3 regions of the Pseudoxanthomonas sp. SE1 genome follow, and region 2 is predicted to be linked to each of the others. Evidence: riboswitches for the same ligand, from Rfam matches in the RefSeq annotation. Region 2 holds a riboswitch; each other region holds the start of a gene.

Region 1 (7,221 bases), 490 kb from region 2:
CGGCGCTGCGGATAGGGCGAGTCCCGGTGGGTGTCGGTGGCCTCCGCAGAGGCCAGGCGCGCGGCCACCTCCGGACGATGCACGCGTGCGGATTGCCGGCGCGATGCGATGCGGTCGCGGGCGATGGCCAAGCCCGGCTCCGCCGCGCGCGGATCGCGCAGCGCATCGGCCAGCAGGCGCAGTTCCTCCACTTTCTGGCGCGCGAAGGCCAGCCACGACTTCAGGTCGGAAGGCAGCGCCTTTTCGCCCGCCAGATCGACCGGCACATGCAGCAGCGAGCACGACGGCGACAGCCACAGCGCGTTATCGCCGACGTGACCGAGCGCGTACCTGGCCAGGATCAGCGCGTTGTCCAGGTTCGTGCGCCAGATGTTGCGTCCGTCCACCAGGCCGGCCGACAGCACGCGGCCTTTCGGAAGATGCTTCAGCACGTCGTCGAGTTGTTCCTTGCCGCGCACCAGGTCGACATGCAGGCCATCCACCGGCAATGCGCAGGCCAACAGCAGGTTGTCGCCCAGGCGGCCGAAGTAGGTGGCCAGCAACAATGCAGGCCGCCCGTTCTTCGCCAACGTCGCATAGGCCTTCAGGTATGCGTCGCGCGTGGCGTCGTCCAGGTCCAGCACCAGGCAGGGCTCGTCGATCTGCACCCAGTCCGCGCCCGCGTCATGCAGCTTCGCCAGCAGCTCGGCGTAGACCGGCAGCAGGCGATCCAGCAGCGCGAGGCGGTCGCTGCCATCCACACATTTTGAAAGCAGCAGGAAGCTCACCGGGCCCAGCAGCACCGGCCGTGCGGCGTGGCCTGCGGCGACGGCTTCACGATATTCCGACAGCGGCTTGTCGCCGCGCAGGCGGAAGGTCTGGCCGGCGTGCAGTTCCGGCACGAGGTAGTGGTAGTTGGTGTCGAACCACTTGGTCATCTCCAGCGCGCGCAGATCGGTGCCGTCCTTCTGCACGCCACGCGCCAGCGCGAAGTAGCCCGCCAGCGGATCGGCATCGGCCAGCGCGCGGTAGGCGTCGGGGATGGCGTCGAACAGGAACGCGGTGTCCAGCACCTGGTCGTACAGCGAGAAGTCGTTGCACGGCACGACATCGGCGCCGGCATCGCGCTGCAGCTGCCAGTGGCGGTGGCGCAGGTCGCGTGCGGTCTGTTGCAGGTCGGCGGCGCTGGTGTCGCCGCGCCAGTAGTTTTCCAGGGCGGATTTCAGTTCGCGCTTCGCGCCGATGCGCGGGAAGCCGAGCGTGGTAACGGTGGTCATGGTGCGTGTCCTCATGCGGTGGCGGATGAGGAACGAAGGAACCGCGCGCCGGACCGGAGCCCGCCACGCCAGCGACCTTCGCCCCCGCGGGCGAGCCGGAGTGCCGAAGTCGGGCGCAGGAGGACGCATCCGGGCAGGCGCGCGCGGACACGGGCTCCGGCCACCTCCCCTCGGAAGCTCCAGGTCAGGCGGAAGACGGTCGTGTCTTCCGGCCAGGGCAGGTCTTCGGGCTCTTGGACGGGCGCGTGGCGCGCTGGCCTACTTCCCGCCGCTTCCCGGTCCGCGAGGACCAGTGCTGTTGGCGAGGTTCGTTTCCAAATACCGCTGCGGGGCAGCGCCGGAATAGGCCCATGGAACAGACCGCACCGGCTTCCCTTTCAATTCCATCGCTTCATTGGGATGAAGAGATGTAAACCTTGGCGATGCGAACGTTACGCGGGCGGCGGGCGGGACGTCAAGCGGCGCGATCCTGCACCCGCGACATTCCGCTAGAGTCCGGCGATGAGCACGGCAGACAAACTGAAGTGGCTTCTTCTGGCGGTGGCCGCACTGCTTGGGATCACATGGGTGGTGAGCCTCTTCCTGCTGTCACACGCCCGGCATCACGACTACGTCAGCGATTGCGCGCCCGAGGAGCGACTTGCCCGCGTGGAACTGGTCGGAGGCTACGACGACCGCCCGAACGAGCGCGGATCGCCTTACTACCTGCGCTTGTCGCTCACGGGGAGGGATGGGCGTGTGCCGATCCAGCCCCGACTGACGTCTTCCGCGAGCGGAAGGACGCTCGAGCTGTCGGGGATGGAACGCGTCCAGGTACAGGAGGCATACGAAGGCGGAACACGCGCCGTCTGGGTGGCCCCACACCTCTCGATTCCCTATGAGGACCATGTCTTCACGGCCATGCTGAGCTCTTCCGCGGAACAGCCCGCTGTTGCGCTTGCGTGCCGGCTGAAGCGTGCGCCGGTGGAAGAGTGGCGGATTCCTCTGCTCGACATGCTCATGAGTGTCTGAAGCGGCGCGGCCACGCAACGCGGAGTCGGGGTTTCATGCGTTCGTTCGTCCTCGTGAATCAAGTGCTTCGTGGACGCCCGCCTGCAATGCCTATCGAAACTCCGCCCGCTTCGCCCGATCGCCGCCGCTGGCTGGCCTCTCTGGCCACGATTCCACTGGCGGCCTGCGCCTGGCCTGTGGTCAGCCATGCCACCGCCTGCGACGACGCCGCCAACTGGATTCCCCCCGACGCATTCCTCGCCGACCTGCCGCGCCTGATGCAGGCGTTGCGCGTGCCGGCGATCGGCATGGCCGTGGTGGAACGGGGCGACGTAGTGTGGTCGCGCAACCTCGGCATGGCGAACGCGGAGACGCGGACACCGGTGGCGGACGACACGCTGTTCGAGGACGCCTCGCTCAGCAAACCGGTGTTCGCCTACGCGGTGCTGCAACTGGCGGATCAGGGCGTGATCGATCTCGACGCGCCGCTGGTGCGTTACCGGCGGATGGATTACCTGGCCGACCATCCGTGGGTGGATCTGGTCACCGCGCGCGACGTGCTGCGCCATTCCACCGGACTGCCGAACTGGCGCAAGGATCCGGCGAACGAAACATTGGTGCCGGCGGTGAAGCCGGGCACGCGCATCGATTACTCCGGTGAAGCGATCTTCTGGCTGCAACTGGTGGTCGAGCAGATCACTGGCGAGAGCCTGGACGAATCGATGCAGCGCCTGCTGTTCGGCCCGGCCGGCATGCGCGATAGCAGCTACACGTGGAGCAAGGATCTCGCCGCGCGTTCCGTCTACGGCCATCGTGCCGTCGAGGACGAGGCACCCGGCATGCCGCCGCAGATGCTGCGCGACACCTGGAACGCCGCGCAGACCGTCGCCGACCGCCGGGGCAAGCCGCTGTCCGCGTGGCGCTACGAGGACGCCGAGCGTGCGCTGCCGGACGTGCAGGCGATCACGCCCAAGGGGCTGGTGAACTGGCCCGGCGATATCCTGGCCAATGCCGCGGCTAGCCTGCGCACGACACCGCAGGACTACGCGCGCTTCATGGCGCTGATGGTGCGTACGCAACGCGAACCATGGCAGATCGCCGAGGCGACACGGACCGCGATGCTGACGAAGCAGATCGACGTGCCCGGCCGCTGGACGGACAAGGGCCTGGGCTGGAACCTGGAGGCCACGCCGCGCGGCACGGTGTTCTACCACTCCGGCAGCAACGGCGGGATCTTCAAGAACTTCGCGCTCGGTGACGCCCGTGGCCAGCGCGCGCTGGTGGCGCTGACCAACGGCGGCAGCGGCAACGTGCTGTACCGACGCGTGGTGCGCGCCGCCACCGGTCACGACCTGCTGGCGTTTGACCTGTGACTACAGGCCCAGGAACTCGAACGGCTCCGCCGGCCTGAAGTCCTTCACCGCGTTGCCGGCGAACACATTGCGCTGGTCCGGGCCCAGGTCGAGCCGCAGCACCTTGCCGGTGTCTTTCGAGAAATCCACTTCCTTCAGGTCCACCCAGAAGGTGTTCGGCGTCAATGCGGATTCGAAGAAGTACAGCTTGCGCTTGTGGTCGGCCACCGTGCGCCAGCGCGTGGACGAAATATTCGGCTCCTCCGGCGTGTTGATGCCGAACGGCACCGATGCGTTGCGGATCACGCTGAAGACACTGGCCAGCGCCTTCACCGGGTCCTCGCTCTTCGGGATCACGTTGACATAGAACGACGCGCGCGCGAAGCGGTCCGCGGCGCGGTTGGTGCCCGGCAGCATCACCGTGCCGCCGATCTGCTTCCAGTACGCGTTCAGCGCCAGCTGTTGCTCGAACACCGGCGAGTTCGTCATCACCTGGTACTGGCGGCCGTGGTGGATCACCTGCTTGCCGTCGATGTACTCGATGATGGCGCTGTCGCCGCTGGCGTCCGACAGGGACAGGTGCAGCGTGGCCAGCCGGTCCTCGCCGGGCACCTTGTCGGTCACCAGGGTGAAGGGCTCCTCGCGCAGCGCCTCGACGGCTTCCTTCACGCTGCCGTAGTTGTCCAGTGCGTACTGCGCCCACGCGGCGATGCTCAGGCCCGGGCCGCGTCCGTCGTAAGCCGGGTACTCGGATTCCACCAGCCACAGCACGTTGGCCATCAGCCCGGCCTCGTTCATGCCGTCGGTGGTGGAGACCTCGTAGCCGGTGGCGATCACGCTGCCGTACTTCGACGTCCACGTGATCGAGTTGGGCCCGGCCTGCCCGCTGCGCTGCATGCCGCGCGGGAAGATCCACAGGTTCGTCGCCACGTCGTTCTTCCAGTCCATCGAACGGGCGGTGATGACGTCGCTGTCCGCCCCCAGATAGACCAGTCGGGTACAGGCGGCGGCGGGGCCGGAGGCAAAGGCGGGCAACAGCGATGCGGCAAGGGCAAGCGGCAGGACGAAGCGACGATCCATGACGATCTCCGTGGGCGTGGGATGGCGGCAGTCGACAGCGGCGGCGGGCTCGCCCTTTATGCCAGCGAGTGTGTTAAACAGCGATCCTCCCCCGCCCCGGAGATGCTGCCATGACATTCCCTCGCCTGTTGCGCCGTTCGTCTTTCCAGGCCTGCCTGCTGACAGGCGCCGTCTTCGCGCTGTCTTCCTGCGTCAGCACACCGGGACCGCAGGTGGCCGGCAGCGGCCGTTGCAGCGATGCCGCCCTCGGCTGGGCGACGGGTCAACCTGCGGACGAGGCCACGCTCAAGCGCCTGTCGCGCGAGAGCGGTGCCGGGCTGGTCAACCCCATCGGCCCGAAGACGGTCGTGAAGCACGACACGCGCGACGACCGTCTGCGCGTCTACATCGACGCCGACAACCGCATCACCGCGGTCCGTTGCGAGTAAGCCAGCCGCTCATGCGCCGCGACCACATCCTCACGCTCTCCTGCCCGGACACCACCGGCATCGTCTATCGCGTCACCGGCCTGCTGTTCGACGCGGGCTGCAACATCCTGGACGCGCAGCAGTTCGGCGACGACGAATCCGGCCGCTTCTTCCTGCGCGTGCATTTCGACCTGCCGGAGGCCATCACCGCCGACGCCCTGCGTACGCGCTTCGCGCCGCTGGCCGACGCGTTCGCGATGGAGTGGCAGATCCACGACGCCCGCCGCAAGGCACGGCTGATGGTGCTGGTGAGCAAGCAGGGGCATTGCCTCAACGACCTTCTGTTCCGCGTGCACAGCCGGCAGCTGCCGGTTGAGATCGCCTGCGTCGCGTCCAACCACGACGACTTCGCGGCACTGGCGCAATCCTACGGCGTGGCGTTCCACCACCTGCCGGTCTCCGCGGCGCATCGGGATGAGCAGGAGCAGCGCATCATCGACCTGGTCGAACGCGAGCGGATCGACCTGGTCGTGCTGGCCCGCTACATGCAGATCCTCTCGCCCACGCTGTGCGATGCACTGGCCGGCCGCGCCATCAATATCCACCACAGCTTCCTGCCCAGCTTCAAGGGCGCCCGGCCGTACCACCAGGCGCACCAGCGCGGGGTCAAGATCATCGGCGCCACCGCCCATTACGTGACCCGCGACCTCGACGAAGGCCCGATCATCGAACAGGACGTCGCGCGCGTGGACCACGCGATGACGCCGAAGGAACTGGTCCGCATGGGCAGCGACATCGAATCGCTGGTGCTCGCCCGCGCCGTGCGCCGCCACGTGGAGCACCGCATCCTGCTCAACGGCCATCGCACGGTGGTGTTCCGCTAGGCCGTTGCCTGATGCAGATGTAGGAGCGACGTGAGTCGCGACCGCACGCCCTGCAACGCCAGGCACGCGTCCATCATGCGAGGCATGACCCATCCAGGCGGGTTGATTCCCGCGGTCGCGACTCACGTCGCTCCTACAGAATCCAGAATCAGAAGGACGCGAACCACATCCGCAACGGATGCTGCGGGTCGGCCAGCAGCCGGATCGCCAGTGCGATCGACACCGTCACCAGCAGCGGCTTGATGATGCGGGCGCCCTGCTTCATCGCGAAGCGCGAGCCCAGCTGCGCGCCGAGGAACTGTCCCGCGCCCATCACCAGCCCCACCTTCCACAGCACCGCGCCGAACGCGAGGAACACCGCGAACGCCCCGAGGTTGGAGCCGAAGTTGAGGAACTTGGTATGCGCCGTCGCCTTGAGGATGCCGAACCCCGCCAGCGCCACGAAGCCCAGCATCAGGAACGACCCCGTGCCCGGACCGAACACGCCGTCGTAGAAACCGATCACCGGCACGAAGGTCAGCCCGAACACGAGCGGGTGCATGCGCTGGTGCCGGTCCACGTGGCCGATGTCAGGCTTCAGTCCGAAATAGATGGCGATGCCCACCAGCAGGAACGGCAGCGCCAGCTTCAGCCACTCCACCGGGATGATCGTCGCCAGCAGCGCGCCACCCACCGCGCCCAGCGCAGCGGTGAGCGCCATCGGCAGCTGTCCTTTCAGGTCGACGTGCCCGTGCCGCGCGTAGGCCCAGCTGGCCGAGGCCGAGCCGAACAGCGACTGCAGTTTGTTGGTGCCCAGCACGTGCAGCGGCGGAATGCCGGCCAGCAGCATCGCCGGGATGGTGACCATGCCGCCGCCACCGGCGATGGCGTCGATGAAGCCCGCCAGCATCGCGGCGAGGAACAGCAGCAGGAGTACCTGCAGGGCGAGATCGGGCATGGGGGTTCCGCAGCGGACGATGATGCGCGTCCGCCCGGGGACCAGCACGTGCGACGCTCGCGCATTCTAGAAGCTGCGCTGCCGTTGTAGGAGGGGCTTCAGCCCCGACGCTTTGCCGAGCGCCTCCGGTCTGGACTGGCTTTCAACAGCAGAATGTCGGGTCAGCCCCTCCTGCATGCCATTGCGGTTAGCATCGGGCATCCCTCCAGGAGCCGACCCGATGCGTACAGCTCGTCTTTTCGCCGTTTCCCTGCTCGCTCTCGCGTGCGCACTTCCCGCCGCCGCGCAGGACGCCGCACCCGCGCAACGAGCGGA
Region 2 (7,221 bases):
CTCACACCCGGCCGAATACCAGGCTGGCGTTGGTGCCGCCGAAACCGAAGCTGTTCGACATCACCGTGTCGAGCGTCGCCTCGCGGCTGGCCTGCACGATGGGGAAGCTGGCCGCGCCCTCATCCAGCGTCTCGATGTTCGCCGACCCGGCGATGAATCCATCCCGCATCATCAGCAGGCAGTAGATCGCTTCGTGCACGCTGGCGGCGCCCAGTGAGTGACCGGACAGCGCCTTGGTCGACGAGATCGGCGGCAGCGCATCGCCCAGCGCGGTGCGTATGGCGTCGAGTTCGATGATGTCGCCCAGCGGCGTCGAGGTGCCGTGGGTGTTGAGATAGTCCAGCTGCTTGGAGACGCCTTCCAGCGCCATCTGCATGCAGCGAACGGCGCCTTCACCCGACGGCGCGACCATGTCCGCACCGTCGGAGGTCACGCCATAGCCCAGCAGTTCGGCGTGGATGCGCGCGCCGCGCTTCACCGCGTGGTCGTAGTCCTCCAGCACCAGCATGCCGCCGCCACCGGCGATGACGAAGCCGTCGCGGTCCGCATCGTAAGGCCGCGAGGCGTGGGTCGGATCGTCGTTGCGCTTGCTGGACAGCGCGCCCATGGCATCGAACATCATCGTCAGCGCCCAGTGCAGCTCTTCGCCACCACCGGCGAACATGATGTCCTGGCGCCCGGCGCGGATCATGTCCGCCGCCGCGCCGATGCAGTGCGCGGAGGTCGCGCAGGCAGCGGAGATCGAATAGCTGACACCCTTGATCTTGAACGAGGTGGCCAGCGTCGCCGACACCGTCGAGCACATCGTGCGCGGCACCATGTACGGTCCCACCTTGCGGATGCCGCGCGCACGCAACAGGTCGGCGGCTTCGATCTGCCATTCGGCCGAGCCACCGCCGGAGCCGGCGATCAGACCGGTGCGTGGCTGGCTCACCAGTGCTTCATCGAGGCCGGCATCCGCAATGGCGTCGCGCAGCGCGATATGCGCGAACGCGGCCGCATCGCCCATGAAGCGCTTCTGCTTGCGGTCGATCTGCGCGTCCAGATCGATCTCCGGCGCACCGCCTACCTGGCTGCGGAAGCCGAGTTCGGCGTATTGCGGAATGTGGCGGATGCCGGAGCGGCCTTCACGCAGCGCGGCCGACACGGTGTCCGCATCGTTGCCCAGGCAGGAGGTGATGCCCAGGCCGGTGATGGCGACGCGGCGCATCAGAAGCTCTCCGTCGAGGTGAACAGGCCCACACGCAGATCGCGCGCCGTATAGATCTCGCGGCCGTCGACCAGCATGCGGCCATCGGCCATCGCCAGCACCAGCTTGCGGTTGATCACGCGGCTGATGTCGATCTCGTAGCTGACGCGCTTGGCGGTCGGCAGCACCTGGCCGGTGAACTTCACTTCGCCGGAACCCAGCGCGCGGCCGCGACCGGGCGCGCCGATCCAGGTCAGGAAGAAACCGGTGAGCTGCCACATCGCATCCAGCCCCAGGCAGCCCGGCATCACCGGGTCGCCGAGGAAGTGGCACTTGAAGAACCACAGGTCGGGATGGATATCCAGTTCCGCGCGGATGAGGCCCTTGCCGTGCGCGCCACCGTCCTCGCGGATCTCGGTGATGCGGTCGAACATCAGCATCGGGTCATTGGGGAGGCGGCCGCTGTCGGGGCCGAACAGTTCGCCGCGCGCGCTGGCGAGCAGCTGTTCGCGCGAGAAGGAAGCGGGGGCGGTCATTGCGTGATCCGTTCTACGAAGACGCAAATAATGCACACATGTGCATACGCTTGTCTTGATGCAAATCAACCGGGTTTTTCCATACGCCGGCGTACCATCGGCAAAGCGCAATTGCGGCAAGGGTTTCGCGCGGATTGTCCGCATCTCCACACGCGGGCGTATCGTGCGGGCGCGCGCCCATGCGATCGCGTACGGCGACCGATATCATCGCGTGATGCGCAAGATTATCCACATCGACATGGACGCCTTCTACGCGTCGGTGGAGCAGCGCGACGATCCGTCGCTGCGTGGACGACCGGTGGTGGTGGCGTGGCGCGGCGAGCGTTCGGTGGTGTGCGCGGCGTCGTATGAAGCGCGCGTGTTCGGCGTGCGCTCGGCGATGCCGGCGGTGCGCGCGGAGCGGCTGTGTCCGCAGGCGGTGTTCGTGCCGCCGGACTTCATCCGCTACAAGGCGGTGTCGCGACAGGTGCGCGACATCTTCCTGCGCCATACGGATCTGGTCGAGCCGCTGTCGCTGGATGAAGCCTATCTCGACGTCACCGCACCGAAATCGGATCTGCCGACGGCGACCGCCGTGGCCGAGACGATCCGCGCGCAGATCCGCGAGGAGACGCAGCTCACCGCATCGGCTGGCGTGGCACCAAACAAGTTCCTCGCCAAGATCGCGTCGGACTGGCGCAAGCCCGACGGACAGTTCGTGTTGCGTCCGCACCAGGTGGAGGCGTTCCTGACACCCTTGCCGGTCGAACGCATTCCGGGCGTGGGCAAGGTGATGCAGGGCAAGTTGAACGCGGCCGGCATCCACACCGTCGGCGACCTGCGCACCTTCGAGCAGCGCGATCTGGAACAGCGCTTCGGCAGCTTCGGCGGCAGCCTCTACCGGCGCGCACGCGGTATCGACGAGCGCCCGGTGGAGCCCGACCAGCCCGTCCAGTCGATCTCGTCGGAGGATACGTTCGCCACGGACCTGCTGTTGTCCGAGCTGGAACCGCACATCGTCCGCATCGCGGAAAAGGCGTGGCAGGCCAGCCGCAAGACCGAGCGCGTGGGCCGCACCGTCGTGCTGAAGCTGAAGACCTCGCAGTTCCGCCTCCTCACCCGAAGTTTCACGCCGGAGTCGCCTCCGGTGACGGCGCAGGATTTCGTCGGCATCGCACTCGCGCTGCGCGAGCGCGTGGACCTGCCGGCGGCCACGCGTTACCGGTTGGTGGGCGTGGGCCTGTCCGGCTTCCGCGACCGGGACGAGGTGGCGACCCAGCCGGGGTTGTTCGACGAAGCGGAGCGGGCGACGGGGTGATCAGATAAAGAAAGCCCGGCGATGCCGGGCTTTCTTCTGTCGCGTGCTCCGTCGTGTCATTCCGTCGGCTGGTAGCGCAGGCTGAGGCCGTAGGTGCGGCCGGCCTGGTTGTACCAGGCGATGGTTTCGTATTCGCGGTCGAACACGTTGCCCACCTTCGCCTGCAGTGTCCACGCCGGGGCGATCGCGTACTCCAGCCGCAGGTCCAGCGTGCTGTAGCCGCCCAGGCGGTCGGTGTTGGCCAGGTTGTCGTAGCGCTCGCCCGCAGCGTTGAACGTCACGCCGGTGCGGAATGCGCCGAACGCACGGTCCACGTCGATGCGCGCGGTGTCGCGCGGGCGGCGCGCCAGCAGGTTGTCATGGTTGGCGCCGGTGGAACGATTGCGCGGATCGGTGTGGCTCAGCTGGGTGGCGATGTCGAAGCCGCCCAGCGTGAAGTCGACAGTGAACTCCGCGCCGCGGATGCGTGCTTCGTCGATGTTGTTCGGCAGGAAGATCGCCGCGTCGTAGGAGATCAACTGGTCGACTTCGTTCTGGTACACGTTGAACGTCCAGCTCCAACCGTCCACGTACTGCGCGATGCCGAGGTTGATGCTCTCGGATTCTTCGGGCTTCAGGTCGGGGTTGCCGAAGAACGGGTAGTACAGGTCGTTGAAGCTCGGCGCCTTGAAGCCGGTGGCCAGGCTGGCGGTCAGCTTCAGGCCGTTGCCGAAGCCGAAGCCGTAGCCCAGGCTGCCGGTAGTGTGGTTGCCGAACTGCTCGTTGTCGTCGTTGCGGACGCTGGCCTGCAGCTGGTGTGCGCCGAAGCGGCCCTGGTACTCGACGAAGCCGGCCAGGTTGTCGCGCTGGGTGATGTCGAAGTCGGTGGCGCTTTCCACCTCGTCGTCCTGCCAGTCGATGCCGGTGGTCAGCAGCTGGTTGGCGGCCACCGTGAAATCGCCCTGCAGCGACGCCACGTAGCGGCGCGTCTCGAAATAGCCGGACTGCACATCGTCGTTGAAGTCGTCGGACTTGTCGTCGTTGCGGCCCAGGCTCAGCTGCAGGCTCGTCTTCTCGCTGGGCGCATAGCGCAGCTTGGCGCCGATCACCTGCTGCACGGTTTCGGATCGATTGGTGAAGCTGCCGTCGAATTCGCTCTTGCCCTCGGCGCGCAGCGCGTTGGCTTCCATCGTCAGCGTATCGGTGAAGGTGTAGCCGCCGCGCAGGTTGGCCGACGTATTGCGGTAGCCATCACGGTCGGGTTCGTCGGTGAAGCACCCGGCGCCGAAGTCGAACGGAATGCCCGGATCCGGACCGCGTCCACGGCAGGCGTTGAAGCCATCCGTCCGCGCATACGCCACGTCGGCGCCGTACCAGCCGCGCGCATTGCCCCCGCCGATGCCGGCACTGGCTTCACGGGTGCTGTCGCTGGCAACGCCGATGCGGAAGTTCGGGCGCACCTTGCCCGTGTTCCGACGGGTGAACACCTGGATCACGCCGCCGATGGCTTCCGAGCCGTACAGGCTCGAACGCGGGCCGCGCACGATCTCGACGCGATCGATCTGGTCGATCGGCAGATCCTGCAGCGCCGGCAGGCCGGCGGTCGCCGAGCCCATGCGGACGCCATCGATCAGCACCAGCACATGGTCCGATTCGGTGCCGCGCAGGTTGAGCGTGGTGATCTTGCCGGCGCCGCCCTGGTTGCCCAGCGAAATGCCGGCGCGGCCTTGCAGCAGTTCGGACAACGAACGGGCCTGGCTGCGCTGGATCGCTTCGCGGCTGATCACCTGCGCGGGGACCAGGCTGTCCTCGACCGCGACAGCGGTACGGGTGCCGGATACCACGACTTCGTCGAGGTCGGTCGTGTCGCGGTCCTGCGCGTGCACCGTGAACGGCAGTGCCAGCGCGACCGCGAGGGCCAGGTGGGAAAGGGGGAAACGGCTGTACATCGGATTCAACTCCATCGCGCGCCCCGCGCGCATTCTTCGGCGTGGAGTTGCGACGGGGAAGGGAGCGTTGCGGACAGCGCGGCAGACAGGCAGCGGCGCGGCACGCCGCGACGCCCTCCGCATCGCAACCAGTGGACTTCCAGGCCGGTCTCCGGGCTTGCGAAGGCGTGCGCGATGCACGCTGCCAAGGCGCCTTCCCATGCGTTGGACGCACAGTGGCCGATGCCGAGGTTGTCTTCGCCTACCGTTGCGGGGGCAGCGCCGGAATGCCGCCTGCGCGGTTCACCGGCTTCCCGTTTCAACCCGGACGCGGACGCCGCGGGTCACCTGAAAGCGCGCGCAGTATACGGGAAGCCCAAGCGTTCCTGTCCGCAGAGGTGTGGGAGGGGCTTCAGCCCCGATGCTTTTCGACCCGACCCCGACGGCGTTGCTGAAAAGCGTCGGGGCTGAAGCCCCTCCTACAGGAATCAGTCGTCGCTGCCCGGAGAGTCGAACAGGTTCAGCGATGGGCCCGTGTCTTCTTCGCGCTCGGTGTGCGTGGTTGTCACCGGGCCGGCGGCGGGGCGGCCGCGCGGGGGCGGCAGCAGCGCGGCGGCGGCATCGTAGGCCACCAGCAGTGCGCTACGGCGGTCCTCGGGCAGCTGCTGCCAGTGGCAGTCGAGCAGCGCGCCTTCCAGCGCGTAGAGCAGGTTGAGGCTGGGGCGGAACCCCGCGCGCTTGACCCGGATGAAGGCTTCCACCGCGCCTACCGATTCCAGATCCTCCTGCGTACGCAGGCCGACCTGGCGCAGCCAGGCGGCGGACTTGGGGCCGATGTTGCGCAGCTTGGTGCCTGTCATGTCAGCGAATCCACGAAGATGGCGGCGATGCGTTCCATGCCCGCCTGGTCGTCGGCATCGAAGCGCGCCAGGCGTGGGCTGTCCAGGTCGAGCACGCCGACCAGTTCGTCCCCTTTCACCAGCGGTACCACCAACTCCGAGCGTGAAGCCGAATCGCAGGCGATGTGGCCCGGGAAAGCCTCCACATCGTCCACGCGCTGGGTCTGGCGGGTGCGTGCGGCGGCTCCGCAGACCCCCTTGTCCAACGGGATCCGCACGCAGGCTGGTAAGCCTTGGAACGGGCCAACGACCAATTCCCGGCCATCGAAGAAATAGAAGCCGGCCCAGTTGAAGTCCGGCAGCGCGTGGTAGAGCAGTGCCGACAGGTTGGCGGCATTGGCGATCCGGTCGGGTTCGCCGGCCAGCAGGGCACGGGCCTGCGCGGCGAGCTGTGCGTATTGTTCCGGCTTGCTGCCGGTGAGCGTTTGCGAGGCGAATGACATGGGGACGATTCTACTCTGCGGGTCCAGGGAGGGCCGGATATGATCGCCGGCATGAACGTGGATTACCCGAATGCGCCGGCGTCAGGACTGGGCGATGGCAGTGTGGCGGCGGGACCTTGATGGACCGCGCATTGGATCGGCTGTTCGTCACCGGTACCGATACCGGCGTCGGCAAGACCGTCGCCAGCGCGGCCTTGCTACATGCGTTCCGTGCGCGCGGGTTGCGCGCGGTCGGCATGAAACCGGTCGCCAGCGGCTGTACCTCAACGGCGGCCGGCTGGCGCAACGACGATGCACTGGCCCTGCAGGCGGCGAGCGATCCCCTGCCGCCGTACGACGACCTCAATCCCTACGCCCTGCCTGCGCCGCTGGCGCCGGAGATCGCAGCCCGCGATGCGGGCGTCGACGTCCAGCTGGGCGTGCTGGTTTCAGCGTTCGACCGCCTGCATCCGCTGGCTGATCTGGTGCTGGTGGAAGGCGTGGGTGGCTGGGCCGCGCCGCTGACGGCGACGCTCGATCAGCGGCACCTTGTCCAGGAACTGCGCCTGCCGGTGCTGCTGGTGGTGGGCATGCGGTTGGGCTGCATCAACCATGCGCGGCTCAGCGCGCGCGCGATCCAGGACGACGGTGCGCGCCTGGTCGGCTGGATCGCCAACGAGGTCGATCCGGAGATGGAGCGCCGGGACGAGAACTTCGCCCTGCTGTCCGTGCGCATGCCCGTGCCGTGCTGGGGGAGGTTGCCGCATGCGCCGGACATCGACGCCAGGCAGCTCAGCTGGCACATCGCGATTTCCCTGTAGGAGGGCCTTCAGGCCCGACAGGTGATACCGGAAAAGCATCGGGCCTGAAGGCCCTCCACGAGAAAGCTTGGGTGCGCAGGCAATAAAAAACCCGGCAGCGTGGGGGCTGCCGGGTTGGCTGCGCGGAGGGAGGGGGAGCCGCGCAATAAA
Region 3 (7,221 bases), 500 kb from region 2:
ACGATGGCCGGCGCCGCGGCCGCGAGCTGGCGCAGCGGCTGCACCAGCCGGCGCGCGAAATGCGCGGCGGCCAGCCAGACCAGCGCCACACATCCCACCAGCATGAACACCGAGAAGCGGCGCATGCCGGTGCCGGGTCGGTCGTAGGCGAACGACACCCACAGCGGCTCGCGCGTGGCCGGCTTCAGCCAGATCACCCGCAGCCCGCGCCCGGCATCCATCCGCAGTTCGCGGCCGGCGCCCAGCGTGCCTGCCGCCTGCGCGCGCAGTTCGCGCAGCAACGGGGCGAAGCGCGGTCTTGCGTCGGCGGGCGGCGTGCTGCGCACCTCCAGCCCGGCATCGCGCAGCTGCTGCACGGTGCGCGCATGCGGCTGGTGCTGATCAAGCGCTTCCACCACTTCAGCGAAGCCCTGCATCGCGCGCAGCAACTGGTCGGCCGCCGGCCGCGTGGCCAGTTCGCGCCCAAGCAGGAGCGCCAGCACGCCCGCGCCGACCAGCACCAGGGCGATGACCAGCGCCAGTTGGCCGAATACGCTGCGCGGCAGCGGCGACTTCATGGCGTCGCTTCCGGCGGTACGAACACATAGCCCACGCCCCACACCGTCTGGATCAGGCGCGGCTGGCGCGGGTCGTCTTCCAGCAGCCGGCGCAGGCGCGCGATGGTCACGTCCATGCTGCGCTCGAAGGCCTCATGCTCGCGGCCGCGCGCCAGGCTCATCAGGCGGTCGCGGCTGAGCGGCTGGCGCGGATGCCGCAGCAGCACCGACAGCACGGCGAACTCGCCGCTGGTGAGCCGCAGCAATGCGCCACCGCGGGTCAGCTCGCGACGGCCCAGGTCGAGTCGGAACGGCCCGAAGACCATGTCGCCACCCTCGGGCTGCGGTGCACCCGGCGTCGGGCGCGTACGCCGCAGCACCGACCGGATGCGGGCCAGCAGCTCGCGCGGATTCACCGGCTTGGGCACGTAATCGTCGGCGCCGATCTCCAGGCCGACGATGCGGTCGATCTCGTCGCCCTTGGCCGTCAGCATGACGATGGGCGTGACGTCGCCCTGCCCGCGCAGGCGGCGACAGATCTCCAGGCCATTCTCGCCGGGCAGCATCAGGTCCAGCACGATCAGGTCGAAGTGGCCACGATCCAGCGCCTGCCGCATCTGTGCGCCATCGCCCACGCCACGCACGTCGAAGCCCTGCGACTCCAGGTAGCGCACCAGCAGCTCGCGCAGCCGCACGTCGTCGTCCACCAGCAGGATGCGCGCTGAAGTTTCGTCCATGCGGCCACTATCGCCCGCCGCCGCGATGCCCGGCAAACCCTGCCGGCAGCCCGTTTGTAAGCAGATGTTTCCAGCGCCGCCGGCAGACACATCTGCTGTCAACCACGACACACCTGCCGCCGTTGCCCGCCCTACCGTGGTCCTGCCGCCGCTTCCCTGCGCGGCCCCACCCCCCGACGAGGATTCCGCCATGAGCAAGACCCCGTTCCTGATCGCCACTGCCTTCGCCCTGTGTGCCACCACCCTGTTCGTCGACCATGCCGAAGCCCGCGAGCGCAGCCGCGCCGTGCAGCGCACCGCCCAGGGCGGCAGTGTTGCCACGGAGCGCAGCAACGCGCGCTTCGACAGCCAGCGCCAGCGTTCCTGGCAGGCCGATGGCCAGGGCAACGGCTCTGCCGCGCGCAGCGGCAGCGTGGCCGGGGCCAACGGCGGCAGCGCCGGTTACGACCGCAGCGCCTACCGCAATGCCAATGGCAGCGCGGGCCGCCAGGGCAGCGCCTATGCCAACGGTCCGAACGGCGGCACCGCCAGCACCAGCGGCGGCATCAGCCGCGACGCGGACGGCAACGTCAGCGGTGCGCGCAGCACCACCGCCACCGGCGCGAACGGCAACAGTTACAACGGCAGCACGACCGTGTCCGGCGGCACGGTGACGCACACCGGCACCTGCACCAACGCCAGCGGCGAGACCATCGCCTGCCCGCGCGGCAACTGATCGGCCGGCTGCACCCGCTTTCCCGCAGGCGCGGCGGCATGGCACTCCCCCCTGCCGCACGGATGCATTCCCGCACCGCCGCGCCTGCACCTTTTCCTTACTTCACCCGGAGATTCCCGATGTCCCGTTCCATCCTGCTCCCCCTCGCCACCACGTTGTCCATCTTTGCGCTGGTGGCTGCCCCGGCCGGCGCACAGCAGCGCACGCTGACCGAAGAACAGAAAGCCACGCTGCAGGAACGGTTGAAAGCCGCCGATGCCAATGGCGATGGCCTGATCGACAAGGCGGAAGCCGAGGCGAAACTGCCGCGGATCGCCAAACGTTTCGACACCCTCGACGCCAACAACGACGGCAAGCTCTCGCCCGATGAAATGCGCGCCGCCGGCCAGAAGATGGCCGGGCGTCGCGCACGCTGAGGCCGCGTGATGGACGGCACGCGCGTGTTCGCAGGCCTGCCTCTGCTGGTGCTGGTCGCCGTCGCCGCCGTGGAAGCCGCATGGCTGGTGCGGCGCGGCGTGCGCTACGACTGGAAAGGCTATTGGGCTTCGCTCGGCGATGCCGCCGGCCGCGCGCTGCTCGGCCTGGTGGTCCAGGGTGGCGTGGTGGCGGTGTTGCTGTTCGCGATCTGGGAGCTCCGCCTGACCACGATCGCGATGGACCGGCCCTGGCACTGGGTGGCGCTCTTCGTCGGCCAGGAGTTCTGCTACTACTGGATGCACCGCGCCGACCACCGCGTGCGCTGGTTCTGGCTGAACCATTCGGTCCACCACTCGGCCACGCAGTACAACCTCTCCACCGCCTACCGGTTGGGCTGGACCGGCAAGCTGACCGGTGCCGCGGTGTTCTTCGGGCCACTGGTGTGGCTGGGCTTCCCGGTGCCCTATGTGATCGGTGCGCTGGCGGTGAACCTGCTGTACCAGTACTGGCTGCATACCGAGCTGGTGCCGCGGCTGGCGCGCCCCATCGAGTTCGTCTTCAACACGCCCGCGCACCACCGCGTGCACCACGCCAGCAATCCCGAGTACCTGGACTGCAACTACGGTGGCGTGCTGATCGTGTTCGACCGCCTGTTCGGCACCTGCCGCGAGGAAATGCCCGGCGTGCCGATCCGTTACGGGCTGGTGGACCCGGTGCACAGCTACAACCCGGTGAAGATCGCCCTCCACGCGTGGATGAAGCTGGGCCGCGACCTGCGCCGGGCGCGCGGTCTGCGGCAGGTGGGCATGACCCTGTTCGGCCCGCCCGGGTATGTCCCCGGCGGCGCGGACGAAGGCCGCCCGCGCCGCTGAGAGTGGCCCGCGCCGACGCGGCCGGCGACAATACGCGCCCCCGGCGGCCCCACGCCGCCCGCACGCCGAGCCCCATGACCGCCTTCGTTTCGCCCGACCGCATCCGCGGCCTGTTCGCCCAGGCCATGTCCGACATGTACCGCACCGAGGTGCCGCTGTACGGCGACCTGATCGAACTGGTCGGCGAGATCAACGCCGAGACGCTGCACCGCGATCCCGCACTGGCCAACCGGCTGCAACGCACGGGCGAAACCGACCGCCTGGACTTGGAGCGCCATGGCGCGATCCGGGTCGGCACGCCGGCGGAACTGGCGATGCTCGGCCGCGTGTTCGCGCTGATGGGCATGCACCCGGTGGGCTACTACGACCTGACCGTGGCCGGCGTGCCGGTGCACGCCACCGCGTTCCGCCCCCTGACCGAAGAAGCACTGGCCGCGAATCCGTTCCGCATCTTCACCTCGCTGCTGCGGCTGGAATTGATCGCGGACGCCGCATTGCGTGCCGAGGCGGAAGCGATCCTGGCGCGACGCGACATTTTCACCGCCAACGCACGCGCTTTCGTGGCGCAGGCCGAACGCGACGGCGGGCTGGACGACGCTGATGCGCAGCGCTTCGTTGCCGAAGTGCTGGAGACCTTCCGCTGGCATGGCGACGCCACCGTCTCGTTGCAGACCTACCAGGCCCTGCACGGCCTGCACCGGCTGGTCGCCGACGTGGTCAGTTTCCGCGGCCCGCACATCAACCACCTCACCCCCCGCACGCTGGACATCGACGCGGCGCAGATGGCCATGTTGGAGCGCGGCATCCAGGCGAAGGCGTTGATCGAGGGTCCGCCCCGCCGCGCCGTGCCCATCCTGTTGCGGCAGACCAGTTTCAAGGCGCTGGAAGAAGAAGTCGCCTTCCCCGACGCCTCCGGCACGCTGGTGCCCGGCAGCCACAGCGCGCGCTTCGGCGAGATCGAACAGCGCGGCCTGGCGCTGACGCCGGCCGGGCGCGAACTCTACGACCGACTGCTGGCGCAGGTGCGCCAGGCCGGTGGCGCTGGCAACACGTCGGCGGACTATCCGCAGCGGCTGGCGGCGGCATTCGCGGAATTTCCGGACGACGAAGACGCGCTGCGTCGCAATGGCCTGGGCTATTTCCGTTACCGCCTGACCGATAGTGGCGCCGCGCTACCGGCATCCGAGCGCGCAGCGATGACGCCCGATGCGCTGGTCGATGCCGGTCATGCCGTCGTCGATCCCATCGTCTACGAGGATTTCCTGCCGGTCAGCGCAGCGGGCATCTTCCAGTCCAACCTCGGCGGCGGCGAACAGCGCGCGTATGACGCGCACGCCAACCAGGAGGCCTTCGAAGCGGCGCTGGGCAAGACGATCCACGACCCGTTCGCGCTGTATGCACAGGCGCAGGACGCGTCGATCACAGCGCTGCACGCGTGACATAGGGCGGGCCAAGGCCCGCCATTGCCACCCGGACCTCGCGCCGCGGATGAGCGGCGATGCCGTCGGGTTTCCACGGCGCCCGACGCATGCGACGGTGGGCCAAGGCCCACCCTACGAGCTGACGCATGTTTCCCCGCTCCCCGTGGAACGGGGAGAGGGTGCCGAAGGCGGGTGAGGGGCGAGCGGAGTCCGGGCACCCAATGCGCCAGATCGGGACAGCAGTCTTGATGCCCAGGAGCTTCACGCACGAGTTATCACCGCGCCTGCCCCTCATCCGCCCTCCGGGCTCCTTCTCCCCGCCAGCGGGGAGAAGGATTCAACTCGTGAAACCCGCATCGCCTCGACATCGGCTGTTCCACACAACATTTGGTGTTGACGCCTCCATGCACCCCCACTATCTTGTGGCCGTCGGTTCCGGGGGTGGCTAGCCTCCGGATGAAAAGGGAAGCCGGTGCGGCCTTCGGGCCCACTCCGGCACTGCCCCGCAGCGGTAATTGGGAACGACCCCGCCACACAGCACTGAGGCCAGGCCTCGGGAAGCGGCGGATTAGGAGGAAGGCACCGCCTTCCAGGCCCATGAGTCCGAAGACCTGCCGACAGCCGCGCGATGCACACCGCGCGGTGCCGGCCGCGGATTCTCCGGGGGGAGATGGCTGGCGAAGCAGGGCGTCCGCAGTCCGTCTGCGCGATCTCGGCCCCTGCGACGCCGCTTCCCCACTGTGATTCCCCATCCGGCCTTCCGCGACCCCGCGAGGGACGGGCCGCCGCGTGCATTACGCATGGAGGAATCCCGTGACCCAGATCGACAGCGCCGTCGCCGACGCCGGCACCACCCCGTCCCAGAAGGACGCCTTTTCGCTGACCCCGCCGCCCACCGCCACCGCGATGAGCGTGACCAAGCGCAATGGCGGCCGCGAGCCGGTGGATCTCAACAAGATCGTGCGCGCGGTGCAGCGCAACTGCGAAGGCCTGCACGCCATCGACCCGATGCGCGTGGCCACCCGCACCATCTCCGGCCTGTACGACGGCGCCAGCACGCGCGAACTGGACGAACTGTCCATCCGCACCGCCGCGCTGCTGACCGGCGAGGAGCCCGAATACAGCCGCCTGGCCGCGCGCCTGCTGGCCGGCTACATCACCAAGGAAGTCACCGGCCAGGAAATCCATGCGTTCTCGCAGTCGGTCACCCGCGGCCACGAGGTAGGCCTGATCAACGACCGCCTGCTGAACTTCGTGCAGACCAATGCGCGCAAGCTCAACGATGCGCTGGACGCCTCGCTCGACCTGCACTTCGACTACTTCGGCCTGCGCACGCTGTACGACCGTTACCTGCTGCGGCATCCGCACACGCGCAAGGTGATCGAAACGCCGCAGCAGTTCTTCCTGCGCATCGCCTGCGCGCTGAGCGAGGACGTGCCCGAAGCGCTGGCGCTGTACCGCCGCATGGGCAACCTGGACTACCTGCCCAGCTCGCCGACGCTGTTCAACAGCGGCACCACCCACGAGCAACTATCCTCATGCTTCCTGCTGGATTCGCCGCAGGACACGCTGGAATCCATCTACGCCAAGTACGGCGACATCGCGCAGCTGAGCAAGTTCAGCGGCGGCATCGGCGTGAGCTACACGCGCGTGCGTTCGCGCGGCTCGCTGATCAAGTCGACCAACGGCCACAGCAACGGCATCGTGCCGTGGCTGAAGACACTGGATTCCTCGGTGGCCGCGGTCAACCAGGGCGGCAAGCGCAAGGGCGCGGCCTGCGTGTACCTGGAAACCTGGCATGCCGACATCGAGGACTTCCTTGAACTGCGCGATAACACCGGCGACGAAGCCCGCCGTGCGCACAACCTCAACCTGGCCAACTGGGTGCCGGACCTCTTCATGAAGCGGGTGGAGGCCGACCAGGAATGGTCGCTGTTCGATCCGCGCGTGGTGCCGGAGCTGACCGACCTGTACGGCGCCGCGTTCGAGCTGGCGTATACGCAGGCCGAGACGCAGGGCAAGGCGATGAAGACCCTCTCTGCCCGCAAGTTGTACGGCCGCATGATGCGGACGCTGGCCGAGACCGGCAACGGCTGGATGACGTTCAAGGACAAGTGCAACGCGGCCAGCAACCAGACGCTGCGCGCCGGCAACGTCATCCACCTGTCGAACCTGTGCACCGAGATCCTCGAGGTCACCTCGGCCGAGGAGACGGCGGTGTGCAACTTGGGCTCGATCAACCTCGCCCGCCACTTCGACGAGGATGGGTATTTCGATTTCGACAAGCTGGCCGAAACCGTCCGCCTGGCCGTGCGCCAGCTGGACCGCGTGATCGACCTGAACTTCTATCCCATCGAAACCGCGCGCCGCGGCAACCTGCGCTGGCGCCCCGTGGGCCTGGGCTGCATGGGCCTGCAGGACGTGTTCTTCAAACTGCGCCTGCCGTTCGACAGCGCCGAAGCACGTGCGCTGTCGGCGAAGATCGCCGAGACCATCTACTTCCACGCGCTGGAGACCTCGGTG

The links. A riboswitch is a leader RNA that binds a small molecule or an ion and turns the genes downstream of it on or off. The one in region 2 is predicted to bind cobalamin.
Region 1: linked by a shared signal. The riboswitch ahead of metE (5-methyltetrahydropteroyltriglutamate--homocysteine S-methyltransferase) and the one ahead of btuB (TonB-dependent vitamin B12 receptor) in region 2 are both predicted to bind cobalamin.
Region 3: linked by a shared signal. The riboswitch ahead of OY559_RS00455 (ribonucleoside-diphosphate reductase subunit alpha) and the one ahead of btuB (TonB-dependent vitamin B12 receptor) in region 2 are both predicted to bind cobalamin.

Annotation. Positions count from the first base shown of each region.
Region 1 is NZ_CP113783.1:82,049-89,269, reverse strand. Features, by position in the region: gene metE (5-methyltetrahydropteroyltriglutamate--homocysteine S-methyltransferase) at 1-1,256, opposite strand, end outside; cobalamin riboswitch at 1,455-1,690, opposite strand; gene OY559_RS00435 (hypothetical protein) at 1,758-2,267, shown strand; gene OY559_RS00430 (serine hydrolase domain-containing protein) at 2,354-3,619, shown strand; gene OY559_RS00425 (linear amide C-N hydrolase) at 3,620-4,678, opposite strand; gene OY559_RS00420 (hypothetical protein) at 4,789-5,106, shown strand; gene purU (formyltetrahydrofolate deformylase) at 5,118-5,969, shown strand; gene OY559_RS00410 (TSUP family transporter) at 6,118-6,906, opposite strand; gene OY559_RS00405 (M20 family metallopeptidase) at 7,127-7,221, shown strand, end outside.
Region 2 is NZ_CP113783.1:3,823,281-3,830,501, reverse strand. Features, by position in the region: gene fabB (beta-ketoacyl-ACP synthase I) at 2-1,210, opposite strand; gene fabA (3-hydroxyacyl-[acyl-carrier-protein] dehydratase FabA) at 1,210-1,725, opposite strand; gene dinB (DNA polymerase IV) at 1,940-3,022, shown strand; gene btuB (TonB-dependent vitamin B12 receptor) at 3,079-4,950, opposite strand; cobalamin riboswitch at 5,075-5,296, opposite strand; gene OY559_RS18010 (TfoX/Sxy family protein) at 5,418-5,789, opposite strand; gene OY559_RS18005 (free L-methionine (R)-S-oxide reductase MsrC) at 5,786-6,271, opposite strand; gene bioD (dethiobiotin synthase) at 6,391-7,071, shown strand.
Region 3 is NZ_CP113783.1:92,945-100,165, reverse strand. Features, by position in the region: gene OY559_RS00485 (ATP-binding protein) at 1-557, opposite strand, end outside; gene ompR (osmolarity response regulator transcription factor OmpR) at 554-1,273, opposite strand; gene OY559_RS00475 (hypothetical protein) at 1,464-1,988, shown strand; partial or broken gene OY559_RS00470 (hypothetical protein) at 2,243-2,362, shown strand; gene OY559_RS00465 (sterol desaturase family protein) at 2,414-3,277, shown strand; gene OY559_RS00460 (2-oxoadipate dioxygenase/decarboxylase HglS) at 3,352-4,716, shown strand; cobalamin riboswitch at 5,112-5,332, shown strand; gene OY559_RS00455 (ribonucleoside-diphosphate reductase subunit alpha) at 5,605-7,221, shown strand, end outside.